Regions from separate parts of the Rouxiella sp. Mn2063 genome, predicted to be linked through region 3. Evidence: predicted binding sites of a transcription regulator. Region 3 holds the regulator's gene; each other region holds the start of a gene.

Region 1 (4,355 bases), on a different contig from region 3:
CTATTCTCAGGCTTTACTGTTTAACCGCGCTGCCGTCGGCGTGGTACAGCAGTTGCGCACTGAAGTTATGGACGCCGCATTGCGTCAGCCGTTAAGTGCTTTTGATACTCAACCCGTCGGGCAGCTTATCTCGCGTGTGACTAATGATACAGAAGTCGTGCGTGATTTATATGTCACGGTTGTCTCCACCGTATTGCGCAGTTTAGCGTTGATCAGTGCCATGCTGGTGGCGATGTTCAGCCTGGATTTGCGAATGGCATTGATCGCCAGCGCTATCTTCCCGGCGGTGATGGTGGTGATGGCGCTGTATCAGGTTTACAGCACGCCGGTTGTGCGTCGAGTCCGCAGCTATCTTGCTGATATAAACGATGGCTTCAATGAAGCGATCAACGGCATGAGCGTTATTCAACAATTCCGTCAGCAAAAGCGCTTTGCTGAGCGTTTAACGAATGCTAGCCAATCCCACTATTTGGCCCGTATGCGTACTCTTAAGCTTGAAGGTTTCTTGCTGCGTCCTTTGCTTAGTCTATTTGCCGCCTTAATTCTTTGTGGTCTGTTGGTGTTGTTCGGGTTTAGTGCTGAAGGCAGTATTGGCGTCGGCGTGCTCTATGCTTTTATTAACTATTTATCACGGTTAAACGAACCGCTGATTGAGCTGACATCGCAGCAGTCTATTTTGCAACAGGCGGTGGTCGCTGGTGAGCGTATTTTTGAGCTGATGGACAGGTCACAGCAGCAATATGGCAAGGACATCAAACCGCTCACTAGCGGTGAAGTGGTGATGCGTGATCTGAGCTTTGCTTATCGTGCTGATAAATGGGTGTTGGAAAATATCAATCTGCACATTCCTTCGCGTAATTTTGTTGCGCTAGTTGGGCATACCGGTAGCGGGAAAAGTACCTTAGCGAATTTACTGATGGGATATTACCCGCTTAATAAAGGCAAAATCCTCGTTGATGGTCGTCCGCTGACTGACCTTTCTCACGCTGTTTTACGTAAAGGGATCGCGATGGTGCAACAGGATCCTGTGGTACTAGCCGATTCAGTGTATGCCAATATTACGCTGGGACGTAATATCGATGAGCAGAAAGTGTGGCAAGCATTGGAAACCGTGCAGCTTGCACCGCTGATTAAACAGATGCCAGAAGGTATTGCCACACGCTTGGGTGAGCAGGGTAATAATCTATCAGTGGGGCAGAAGCAATTATTAGCCATGGCACGTGTTCTGGTGCAAGCACCAGAGATTTTGATCCTTGACGAGGCAACGGCCAATATTGACTCTGGCACTGAACAGGCTATTTCTCGTGCACTGCGCGCCATTCGACAACAAACGACATTAGTGGTGATTGCTCACCGTTTGTCGACCATTGTCGAGGCCGATAACATTTTAGTTCTCCATCGTGGTCATGCGGTTGAGCAAGGTAGCCATTTACAACTGCTCGCAGAAAAAGGCCGTTATTATCAGATGTATCAGTTGCAGCAAGCGGGCGAAACGCTCAGCGCTGGTCAACTGGAAACGGAAACTATTTAGCCATTACCATCCCGCGGCAAAGTAGATTTGATCTGGCTTTGCCGCTACATAAATCTTCTGTTAGTCCCACAAGCTTTTCTTCCTCGCACCAAAAACTGACAATTTATTTTCCTTTTCTTATTTTGACGCACCAAAAAAAGGCGTAACGCTCACTGTTGGTGCGTCTATTTTTAATGCCGACAGTAATGCGCACATAATTTCAGCTAAAAAGCCCTGATTTGGGGCGCACAATTTGCCAATTCAGGGAAATCGGGGCGATGTGCATTTTTGGCACAGCCTTTGCTTTAAACCATTCAGTATCGGATGTGACTTATCTCACACTGGCTCTTAATTCGAGGAGTGGCAAAATGAAACTGGTTACTGTGGTGATCAAACCTTTCAAGCTGGAAGATGTGCGTGAAGCGTTGTCTGCTGTTGGAATTCAAGGGCTGACCGTAACTGAAGTCAAAGGTTTTGGTCGCCAAAAAGGCCATGCCGAGTTGTACCGTGGTGCAGAATATAGCGTTAACTTTCTGCCAAAAGTAAAAATTGATATTGCGATTGCTGACGATCAGATCGATGAAGTGATCGATGTGATCAGTAAAGCCGCCTACACCGGAAAAATTGGTGATGGCAAAATTTTCGTTGCTGAATTGCAACGTGTTATTCGTATCCGTACCGGTGAAACCGACGAAGCCGCGCTGTAATTACAGGCTCTGGGTATTAGAGAAACAGGGGTAGATTAAGCATGAAAAAACTTTTATCCATGATCGGACTGGCTGCGGTAGCGATGCTACCTACGCTGGCGATGGCTGCAGATCCGGTCGCAGCGAATGAGGCTGATAACGCCTTCATGATGATTTGTACCGCACTGGTATTGTTTATGACCGTACCTGGCGTGGCGTTGTTCTACGGCGGCTTGCTGCGTTCTAAGAACGTATTGTCGATGATGACTCAGGTTATCGTCACCTTTGCTCTAGTTTGTGTGCTGTGGATGTTGTACGGCTACAGCGTGGCTTTCAGCGAAGGTAACGCCTTCTTCGGTGGTTTTAGCAACGCACTGATGAAAGGTATTACGCTGACTTCACTGAGCGGCACCTTCTCACAGCTGATTCAGGTCGCATTCCAGTGTTCATTCGCTTGTATCACTATCGCACTGATTGTGGGTGGTATTGCTGAACGTGTGCGTTTCTCTGCGGTACTGATTTTCACCGTTATCTGGTTCTCCTTCTCCTACCTGCCAATGGCGCACATGGTATGGGCGGGTGGCTTGCTGGCAACTGACGGCGCGCTGGACTTTGCTGGTGGTACTGTGGTGCACATCAACGCCGCGAGCGCAGGTTTAGTTGGTGCTTATATGCTGGGTAAACGCGTTGGTTTTGGTAAAGAAGCTTTCAAACCACACAATCTGCCGATGGTATTTACCGGCGCAGCAATTCTGTATGTTGGTTGGTTCGGTTTCAACGCCGGTTCTGCAAGCGCGGCGAACTCCATTGCAGCATTAGCTTTCCTTAACACTGTAATGGCAACCGCTGGCGCAATCCTGTCATGGGTTCTGGTCGAGTGGATGGTTCGTGGTAAACCTTCACTGTTGGGTGCTTCTTCAGGTGCGATTGCTGGCCTGGTTGCGATCACTCCAGCTTGTGGTAGCGTCGGTGTAGGCGGTGCGCTGATTATCGGTCTGATTGGCGGTGTTACTGGCCTGTGGGGCGTAGTAACCCTGAAAAAATGGCTGCGTGTTGATGATACCTGTGACGTATTCGGTGTGCATGGCGTATGCGGCATCGTAGGTTGTATCCTGACTGGTGTGTTCACCTCTAGTTCACTGGGCGGTGTGGGTTATGCGACCGGCGTAACCATGGGCCATCAAGTTTGGGTGCAGATTTTCAGCATTATCGTGTGCTTAGTTTGGTCTAGCGTTGTCGCTTTCATTGCCTTCAAAATTGCCGACTTGGTTGTTGGACTGCGTGTGCCAGAAGATCAAGAACGCGAAGGTCTGGATGTTAACAGCCACGGCGAGAATGCTTACAACCAATAATTAATAATAGTCAGGTCTGTCTTGGCAGATAATGACTGATAGCAAAATGAAAGGGTGGGCGATAATGTTATCGCCCACCCTTTTTTTGATTTAGAAAGAGCTATTGGCTGTTTATTTAGCGTTGGCGTAAGTTCGCTCGTTCAGCGTTGCCTAACGTGCCCGGCACGGGTTTTAAGGCGAAAATCTTTGCATCCCGCGCCTTGTGTTTAGCTTATCGGGTCGTGTTGCCACTTCCCGTGCTCTGCCGCATTACGCCTTCTTGTACTGTCGAGGCAACTAATACCCCGTCGCGGGTATAGAACTGTCCGCGTACAAAACCTCTCGCACCGGAGGCGGAGGTGCTTTCAACGCTATATAACAACCAATCATCTAAGCGGAATGGGCGGTGGAACCACATTGAATGGTCGATGGTGGCAACCTGCATGCCATGATTCAATACGCCAACGCCGTGTGGCTGCAGTGCAGTGAGCAGGAAGTTAAAATCTGAGGCGTAACCTAATAAATACTGATGAACGCGTAAATCATCCGGGACGCTGCCATTGGCTTTGAACCAGACTGCGCGAGTTGGTTCGTCTTTTTCTGGTGCCAGTGGATTATGGAATTTCACCGGCCGCATCTCGATAGCTCTTGGGTTTAAGAATTTATCGCGTAATTTTTCTGGCAGCATATGGGCCAGGCTTTGGGCAATTTCCGTTTCTGATTTCAAGCTCTCCGGTGCAGGGACCTGTGGCATAGCATTTTGATGCTCAAAGCCTTCTTCCGGACTTTGGAATGATGCGGTCATATAGAAAATCGGCTTACCATGCT
Region 2 (4,355 bases), on a different contig from region 3:
TTTTCGATCAGAACCGACAGGTGAAGTTCACCACGGCCTGACACGCGGAATGCATCAGCATCTTCGGTTTCGTCAACGCGCAATGCAACGTTGTGCACCAGCTCTTTGTTCAAGCGGTCGAGGATCTGACGTGAAGTCACGTACTTACCTTCTTTACCACAGAATGGAGAGGTGTTGACGTTGAAGTACATGGTTACCGTTGGTTCATCAACGCTCAGCGCTGGCAGCGCTTCCACATTCTGTGGATCACAGATAGTGTCGGAGATGTTCAGCTCGCCCAGACCGGTGATAGCGATAATGTCGCCAGCTTCAGCCAAGGTTGCTTCGATACGCTCAAGACCCATGTGAGTCAGAACTTTACCGACTTTACCGTTGCGAGTGTTGCCTTCGCTGTCGATAACAGTGATCTGCTGGTTAGGCTTAACAACACCACGTTTGATACGGCCGATGCCGATAACACCTACGTAGTTGTTGTAGTCCAACTGGGAGATTTGCATCTGGAACGGTGCTTCGATCTCTACTTTTGGTGGAGATACGTGGTCAACGATTGCCTGATACAGCGGGGTCATGTCTTCGGCCATATCGGTATGGTCGGTACCCGCGATACCCATCAATGCAGAAGCATAGATGATAGGGAAATCGAGTTGCTCGTCGGTCGCATCAAGGTTAACGAACAGGTCAAATACCTGATCCACAACCCAGTCAGGACGCGCGCCAGGACGGTCAACTTTGTTAATAACCACAATTGGTTTCAGGCCATTAGCAAATGCTTTTTTGGTCACGAAACGGGTTTGCGGCATCGGGCCATCCATTGCGTCGACAACCAGCAGTACCGAGTCAACCATAGACATTACGCGCTCTACCTCGCCGCCGAAGTCGGCGTGTCCCGGGGTATCAACGATGTTGATGCGGTAGTCTTTCCAATTAATGGCGGTGTTTTTAGCGAGGATGGTAATCCCACGCTCTTTCTCCAAATCGTTGGAGTCCATTACACGCTCAGTTGCTTCTTGACGCTCTCCGAAGGTACCGGATTGTTGTAGCAACTTATCAACCAGGGTAGTTTTCCCATGGTCAACGTGCGCAATAATGGCGATGTTACGCAAATTTTCGATCACAGCTTTGCCTCAGGCATTTTAGAAATATAGAAATAGCGCGGTATTGTACACGTATTAGCCGCGGTACTAAACAAGTTCACAAGAATCTATGCAAAACAACTTTTGAATGGCTACTTTGTGATCCCTTTCGCGGTGCAAATCGGTCGTTGAACCATCTTGGTGCACCAAATTGGTGCCTCGGTGCAAAGTATAAGCACACATTTGGTGCAAGATTTCTGTTATGGTGCATACTTACTACCCTACTTAACCCTTCTGTGCATAGGTTGTCGTGATTTTTACAAAGTTGGCACAGTTTTCGCTACTAGATTGCCAGGGTGAAAAGCGACTTATCACAGAGATGAAAAACTGTTTAAGCCACACGCCATTTTAACTAGGGCTTTTATTCACTAATAAGTCTGTTATTAACTAAATGCTTATTCGTTCCACGACGATAATGAGAAATTTGGAGAGCTAGTATGTCTGCTGAACACGTTTTGACGATGATCCAGGAACATGAAGTTAAGTTTATTGACTTACGCTTCACTGATACCAAAGGTAAAGAGCAGCACGTTACCATCCCTTCCCACCAGGTAAATGCCGACTTCTTCGAAGAAGGTAAAATGTTCGATGGTTCTTCTATCGGCGGTTGGAAAGGTATTAACGAATCAGACATGGTTCTGATGCCTGATGCGAGCACTGCAGTTCTGGACCCGTTCTACGAAGAGACTACCCTGATCGTTCGTTGTGACATCCTTGAGCCAACCACGCTGCAAGGTTACGACCGTGACCCGCGCTCAACGGCAAAACGTGCAGAAGATTTCCTGCGCTCTTCAGGCATCGCAGACACCGTTCTGTTCGGGCCAGAGCCAGAGTTCTTCCTGTTTGACGACATTCGTTTCGGCAGCAGCATCTCCGGTTCTCATGTTGCTATCGATGATATCGAAGGTGCGTGGAACTCCAGCACCAAATACGAAGGCGGCAACAAAGGCCATCGTCCAGCAGTGAAAGGCGGTTACTTCCCAGTACCACCAGTTGACTCCTCTCAGGACCTGCGTTCTACCATGTGTCTGACCATGGAAGAGATGGGCCTGGTTGTTGAAGCTCACCACCACGAAGTGGCAACTGCTGGCCAGAACGAAGTGGCAACCCGCTTCAACACCCTGACCAAAAAAGCTGACGAAATCCAAATCTACAAATACGTGGTGCACAACGTGGCTCACGCATTTGGTAAAACTGCGACCTTTATGCCAAAACCAATGTTTGGCGATAACGGTTCAGGCATGCACTGCCACATGTCTCTGTCCAAAGACGGTACTAACCTGTTCTCTGGCGACAAATACGGCAACCTGTCTGAAATGGCGCTGTTCTACATCGGCGGTATCATCAAACACGCTAAAGCTATCAACGCCTACGCTAACCCAACCACCAACTCTTACAAGCGTTTGGTCCCAGGTTACGAAGCGCCTGTTATGTTGGCTTACTCTGCACGTAACCGTTCTGCGTCTATCCGTATTCCACACGTATCTAGCCCTAAAGCTGTACGTATCGAAGCACGTTTCCCAGACCCAGCGGCTAACCCATACCTGGCGTTCGCAGCTCTGCTGATGGCTGGCCTTGATGGTGTTATCAACAAGATCCACCCTGGCGATGCAATGGACAAAGACTTGTACCACTTGCCACCAGAAGAAGATGCAGAGATTCCAAAAGTTGCAGGTTCACTGGAAGAAGCATTGAACGCATTGGATCAAGACCGTGAGTTCCTGACTCGTGGTGGCGTATTCACTGACGATGCAATCAACGCTTACATCGCGCTGCGCAAAGAAGAGATGGACCGCGTACGCATGACTCCACACCCAGTTGAGTTCGAACTGTACTACAGCGTTTAATAACGTACAGCTGCGTTTAATAACGCACGACAGCGCAGCGTGGCGGGCTTAAATATCACGCTGCGTGCATTATCCGATGAGCGACAAAATAAGGTGGCTCATCAAAACTACGTGAGTAGTTTATTGTTGCCGTGGAAATGTTAAAGCCCATCTCAATGATGGGCTTTTTTTACCGCGCATCTAATTATCAACGCCTCTGGTCCGTGAGTTTTCCGGAATAACGCTATTACATTGCATCGATGAGATGCGGGAGACTGCTGTATGGCAACAGGCAAGCTGCCCGATGCTGGGCAGATCCTCAATTCTTTAATCAACAGCGTTCTGCTGTTGGACAACGAATTGGCCGTCCATTATGCCAATCCGGCTGCTCAACAATTATTAGCGCAAAGCTCGCGTAAGTTATTTGGCACTCCTCTGCCAGAGCTGATTGGTTATTTTTCGCTTAATATTGAGCTGATGCGGGAAAGCATCGAATTAGGACAGGGTTTTACTGATAGTGAAGTGACGCTAGTCGTCGATGGCCGGGCACATATTATGTCGCTAACGGCTCAGGCATTACCTGAAGGGTATATTTTGATTGAACTCGCGCCAATGGATAATCAGCGTCGCCTCAGTCAAGAACAGTTGCAACATGCACAACAAGTTGCTGCTCGCGATTTAATTCGCGGATTAGCACATGAAATTAAAAACCCGCTGGGTGGATTACGCGGTGCGGCACAACTTTTATCTAAAGCTTTGCCTGACCCTTCCCTGCTGGAATATACCAAAGTCATTATTGAACAAGCTGACCGATTGCGGAATCTTGTCGATCGCTTACTTGGACCACAACGGCCAAGCCAGCATATAACACAAAGCATTCATCAGGTTGCCGAGCGAGTCTGCCAATTGGTTTCGATGGAGAAACCCGACAATGTGACGCTGGTACGTGACTATGATCCGAGTCTGCCGGAACTGATGCACGATCCGGATCAAATTGAGCAAATTCTGCTTAATATTACCCGAAATGCTTTGCAGGCACTGGGAGAGGAAGGTGGCACCATCACCTTACGAACTCGTACTGCTTTTCAAATTACGCTGCACGGCGTTCGCTACCGCTTGGCGGCTCGCATCGATATTGAAGATGACGGCCCCGGTGTACCGGCCCATTTGCAGGATACGCTTTTTTACCCCATGGTCAGCGGCCGTGAAGGTGGCACAGGTTTAGGCCTGTCTATCGCACGCAGTTTAATTGATCAGCATTCGGGTAAAGTTGAATTTAACAGTTGGCCAGGTCATACCGAATTCTCGGTCTACCTGCCTATTCGCCAGTGAGGTTCTTATGCAACGAGGGATAGTTTGGATCGTCGATGACGATAGTTCCATCCGCTGGGTACTT
Region 3 (4,355 bases):
CATACGCCTTTATCAGCCAATTTCTTGGCGACTAAAGACAAGGTATGTAAGTGGGTTTTACATTGATCTGCCGGAACCAGCAAGGCAAAAAGTAGGTCCACGGGTTGATTATCAATGGCGTCAAAGGCGATAGGTTGCTCAAGTTGGATAAACACGCCAACGGCTCGCAGCGTATCCTCTTCCAGTTTACCGTGAGGGATAGCTATCCCTGCACCAATACCGGTACTGCCCATACGTTCGCGGGTTAAGATCGCATCGAAAATGACCTGCGGAGCCAGATTCAGTTGTTTGGCTGCTAGCTCGCTGATAATTTCCAGCACGCGTTTTTTACTGGCGCATTGGACGTTACTTTTGGTGCACTCGGCGTTTAAAACCGAGGTTAACTGTAGTGCTGAATCGTTGTTCATCTCATCTTTCGCTTAGGTGCGTTTTTTTGCTTAGGCACATTTTCGCTTAACTAGGTTTATCGCTTAAGTGCGTTTTCACTTAGGTGCATTTTCACATAAGTGTCTTGCCCTTTGATGCTTATCGGCCCGGACCTGGGGCCACGAGCCGATGTGCAAAACTGTAGCCTTAGGTGCTACGAGTAAGGTCAGTGCTGTTTCAGTTTATCTTTATGCTTGTTGAGCTGTCGGCTCAGTTTATCAATTAAACCGTCAATAGCAGCATACATATCCTGATGCTCCGAGGTGGCATGCAACTCGCCGCCGTTCACGTGCAGAGTAGCTTCTGCAACTTTCTCTACTTTTTCAGTGCTTAATATCACATGAACCTGATTGATTCGGTCAAAGTATTGCTCAAGTTTGGCAAACTTTGTGGTCACGAATTCTCGCAATGGATCGGTGATATCAACGTGATGTCCGGTAATGTTGAGCTGCATAATGTCTTCCTTCTCTGTTGAGGTCAAACTAACTGTTTGCGTTGGTTTGACGGCGGGATGGACAAGGACTCTCGGTATTTTGCAACAGTACGGCGGGCCACCATAATCCCTTGATCGGATAGCATCGTGGCCAACTTGCTGTCACTCAATGGTTTGACGGGATTTTCCGCCGCGATCAATTTCTTCACCAATGCACGGATAGCGGTTGATGATGCCTCGCCACCGCTGTCTGTATTGACGTGGCTGGAGAAGAAATATTTCAGCTCAAAAATACCGCGCGGGCTGTGCAAAAACTTTTGCGTGGTGACGCGCGATATGGTTGATTCATGCATTTCTACGGCACTGGCGATATCGGCCAACACCATCGGTTTCATATGCTCTTCACCCAATTCAAAGAAGGCTTGCTGCTGTTCAACAATACAGCGGGTGACTTTTAATAATGTCTCGTTGCGGCTTTCCAGACTTTTGATCAACCATTTGGCTTCTTGCAGATTACTACGAATAAATTGGCCGTCGCTGTCGTTACGTACCGAATTACCCATAGCCGCATATTGCTGGTTGATTTTTAAGCGAGGGATGCTGTCTGAATTTAATTCGACGGCCCACACTTTGCCGATTTTTCTCACCAAGACGTCTGGGATCACATATTCGGATTCGCCAGTGTTGATCGATTGGCCTGGGCGAGGGTCCAGCGACTGAATCAGTTGCATCGCACCTTTCAGTGTATCTTCTTTTAGGCGGGTTGCTCGCATCAGCGCGCGGAAATCGTGGTTGGCGAGCAAATCTAAATGTTCGCTGACGATAAGTTTAGCTTCACTCAGAAACGCGGTTTCGGTGACATATTGCGAGAGTTGAATGAGCAGGCAATCGCGCAGATCGCGTGCCGCGACGCCAACAGGGTCAAAACGTTGCACGCGTTTGAGTACGGCGGCAACCTCTTCCATGCTGACTTCTTCATCACCCATACTTTCGAGAATGTCATCGAGTGACACGGTCAAATAGCCAGTATCGTCAACCGCATCAACGATTGATGTGGCGATAGCGCGGTCGGTATCAGAAAACGGTGTCAGCTCAACCTGCCACATCAGATAGTCTTGCAGCGTTTGGGTGGTTTCGCCTTGATAAACGGGCAATTCATCATCGCTGTAGTCGTTACCCATACCTGAAGGCGTGCCTGCGGTATAGATTTCGTCCCAGGTGGCATCTAGCGGTAGCTCCTCTGGCATATCTTTTTGTTCGAGGGCTTCGCGGGTATCCAAGTCTTCGCTATCGACGCTCTCTTGGGCGTCGATTTCACCATGTAAGTCGGTTTGTTCCAACAATGGGTTACTTTCCAGTGCGAGCTGGATTTCTTGTTGGAGTTCAAGCGTAGACAGTTGCAACAAGCGTATCGCCTGCTGTAGCTGTGGGGTCATGGCCAATTGTTGGCTGAGCCTGAGTTGCAAACCTTGCTTCATATCTTGGCTGTACTTCCGTTAATAACGAGAACCTATTCGGATACCACTCATACTATTTCTGAACGGTCATACTGTTTTCGAGCATTGCTACACAACATTATTTCGCACAACATCAGGTTATACAACGACGCCTACTTGGCAACGTTACAAGCGGAATGCTTCACCCAGATAGACGCGTTTTACTTGTTCATCGGCGAGAATATCCGTTGGTGAGCCGTGGGCAATCAATTGGCCTTGGCTTACGATATAAGCTCGCTCACAGACGTCGAGAGTTTCACGCACGTTGTGGTCAGTAATCAGAACCCCGAGGCCGCTGTCACGCAAATGTTCGATGATCTTTTTAATGTCGATAACGGAAATCGGATCGACCCCGGCAAAGGGTTCATCAAGCAGGATAAACTTAGGATTCGCGGCAAGTGCACGGGCAATTTCCACACGGCGGCGTTCACCACCAGATAGCGATTGACCGAGGTTATCGCGCAAATGTGAAATATGGAACTCTTCCATCAACTCATTGGCACGGTCGTTACGCTGCTCTTTGCTGAGATCGTCGCGGATTTCCAAGACGGCCATTAAGTTGTTGTAAACGCTCAGGCGGCGGAAGATCGAAGCTTCTTGCGGCAGATAACCGATACCGCGACGAGCACGAGTATGCAGCGGTAACAGGCTGATATCTTCTTCATCGATAATGATGCTGCCTGCATCGCGCTGGACGATGCCAACAACCATATAAAAGGTAGTGGTCTTACCCGCACCATTTGGTCCTAGCAAACCGACAATTTCACCTGAATTTACGGTCAGGCTAACGTCTTCAACGACTTTACGCCCTTTATAAGCCTTAGCCAGATTTTTTGCGATTAATGTTGCCATAAGCTATCAGTTACTCTTTTTCTGGCCGGCTGCTGCAGCGGGCTTTTTATCCTGCAATTCATTCGGCACCAGCACAGTGGTGACACGTTTGCCTTTATCGCTGAAAGCTTCCATCTGCTGTTTTTGCACCAGATAAGTAATGCGATCGCCTTTGACGTTGCTATCTAGCTGTTCAAGGTAGGCATCACCCGTCAAGGTAACCAAGTCGGTGGCGACTTCATAGCGTACTTTCAGCGCGTGGCCGGTAATAGGTTTGCCATTGTCCTGCATCTGATAGAAAGTCACTGGATTGCCGTAACCTTCTACAATCTCTTTGCCTGACTGGCCTTGTGGTCGAATGACGACGACTTTATCGGCTTTTACCTGAATCGTTCCTTGATTGACAATTACGTTGCCAGTAAAGGTGGCGGTATTGGTGTTGACGTCCAATGCCTGATTATCCGAATCGATTTTAATCGGTTTAGTCGTGTCATCTTTCAGCGCGAAAGCCGGAATACTGACGGCCAAAAGCGTGCTGGTAATCAAGAAGTTACGGATTTTGTTTTTTGTTTGGAATTTCATAAGAGGTATTTACCTTTTCGATCAGCTCTGCGGTTTTATTCCGCAAATTCCCACGCATTTTCATGCCATTAGAGGTGAAGTCAGTACCGTACAATGTGACTTCGTCATCTGAGGAGACATCTTGAGTAGTCAGATTGACTTGAGCATTGTCTGTTTTAATTCTTTGTAACTGAGACGTTGCTGGCGTCAAACTGTCTACCTGTACATGGCCGTATAAATACAGCATTTTGTCATTAGTCAGTTTGGCGCGGTCTGAGCGGACTGTCCACGTTGGAACCGCATTCTCGTCGTACATCGTCATGACCGGATTGGTAAACCAACTTAACTGATCGGTAGTGTAATATTTGACCTCATCCGACACCAGTTTGTAATTCAGTTTGCCGACAGGGCTATAAACTACCGTGACAGTATGCTGGCTTTGGTAAGTCGGCTCTTGATCGTTGGTTGCCACTGGTGTTGTTTGGTTGCTGTTATCGGACATTGTCCAACCAATCAGTACCAACACAATAATGGCCAGGACGATGGTTATCCAAAGCTTTATTTTACTCATATTGATAGCCCCTTGGCGTCTTCTAGCTTGCCCTGAG

What was found. Region 3 encodes sigma-54, which starts transcription at its own class of promoters, with help from an activator protein. Its sites were predicted from a motif close to GTTGGCACANNTTTCGCTNT; they were not measured.
Region 1: glnK (P-II family nitrogen regulator) is a predicted target of sigma-54. The motif match lies at 1,798-1,817, and genes of this name have one in related genera.
Region 2: glnA (glutamate--ammonia ligase) is a predicted target of sigma-54. The motif match lies at 1,398-1,417, and genes of this name have one in related genera.

Annotation. Positions count from the first base shown of each region.
Region 1 covers NZ_JBMOUD010000008.1:40,347-44,701, reverse strand. The annotation lists gene ACL9RG_RS13130 (SmdB family multidrug efflux ABC transporter permease/ATP-binding protein) at 1-1,531, shown strand, start outside; gene glnK (P-II family nitrogen regulator) at 1,879-2,217, shown strand; gene amtB (ammonium transporter AmtB) at 2,259-3,548, shown strand; gene tesB (acyl-CoA thioesterase II) at 3,760-4,355, opposite strand, start outside.
Region 2 covers NZ_JBMOUD010000011.1:11,888-16,242, reverse strand. The annotation lists gene typA (ribosome-dependent GTPase TypA) at 1-1,115, opposite strand, end outside; gene glnA (glutamate--ammonia ligase) at 1,571-2,980, shown strand; gene glnL (nitrogen regulation protein NR(II)) at 3,242-4,291, shown strand; gene glnG (nitrogen regulation protein NR(I)) at 4,299-4,355, shown strand, end outside.
Region 3 covers NZ_JBMOUD010000004.1:280,223-284,577, reverse strand. The annotation lists gene ptsN (PTS IIA-like nitrogen regulatory protein PtsN) at 1-407, opposite strand, end outside; gene hpf (ribosome hibernation promoting factor) at 593-880, opposite strand; gene rpoN (RNA polymerase factor sigma-54) at 904-2,337, opposite strand; gene lptB (LPS export ABC transporter ATP-binding protein) at 2,482-3,207, opposite strand; gene lptA (lipopolysaccharide ABC transporter substrate-binding protein LptA) at 3,214-3,768, opposite strand; gene lptC (LPS export ABC transporter periplasmic protein LptC) at 3,737-4,318, opposite strand; gene kdsC (3-deoxy-manno-octulosonate-8-phosphatase KdsC) at 4,315-4,355, opposite strand, start outside.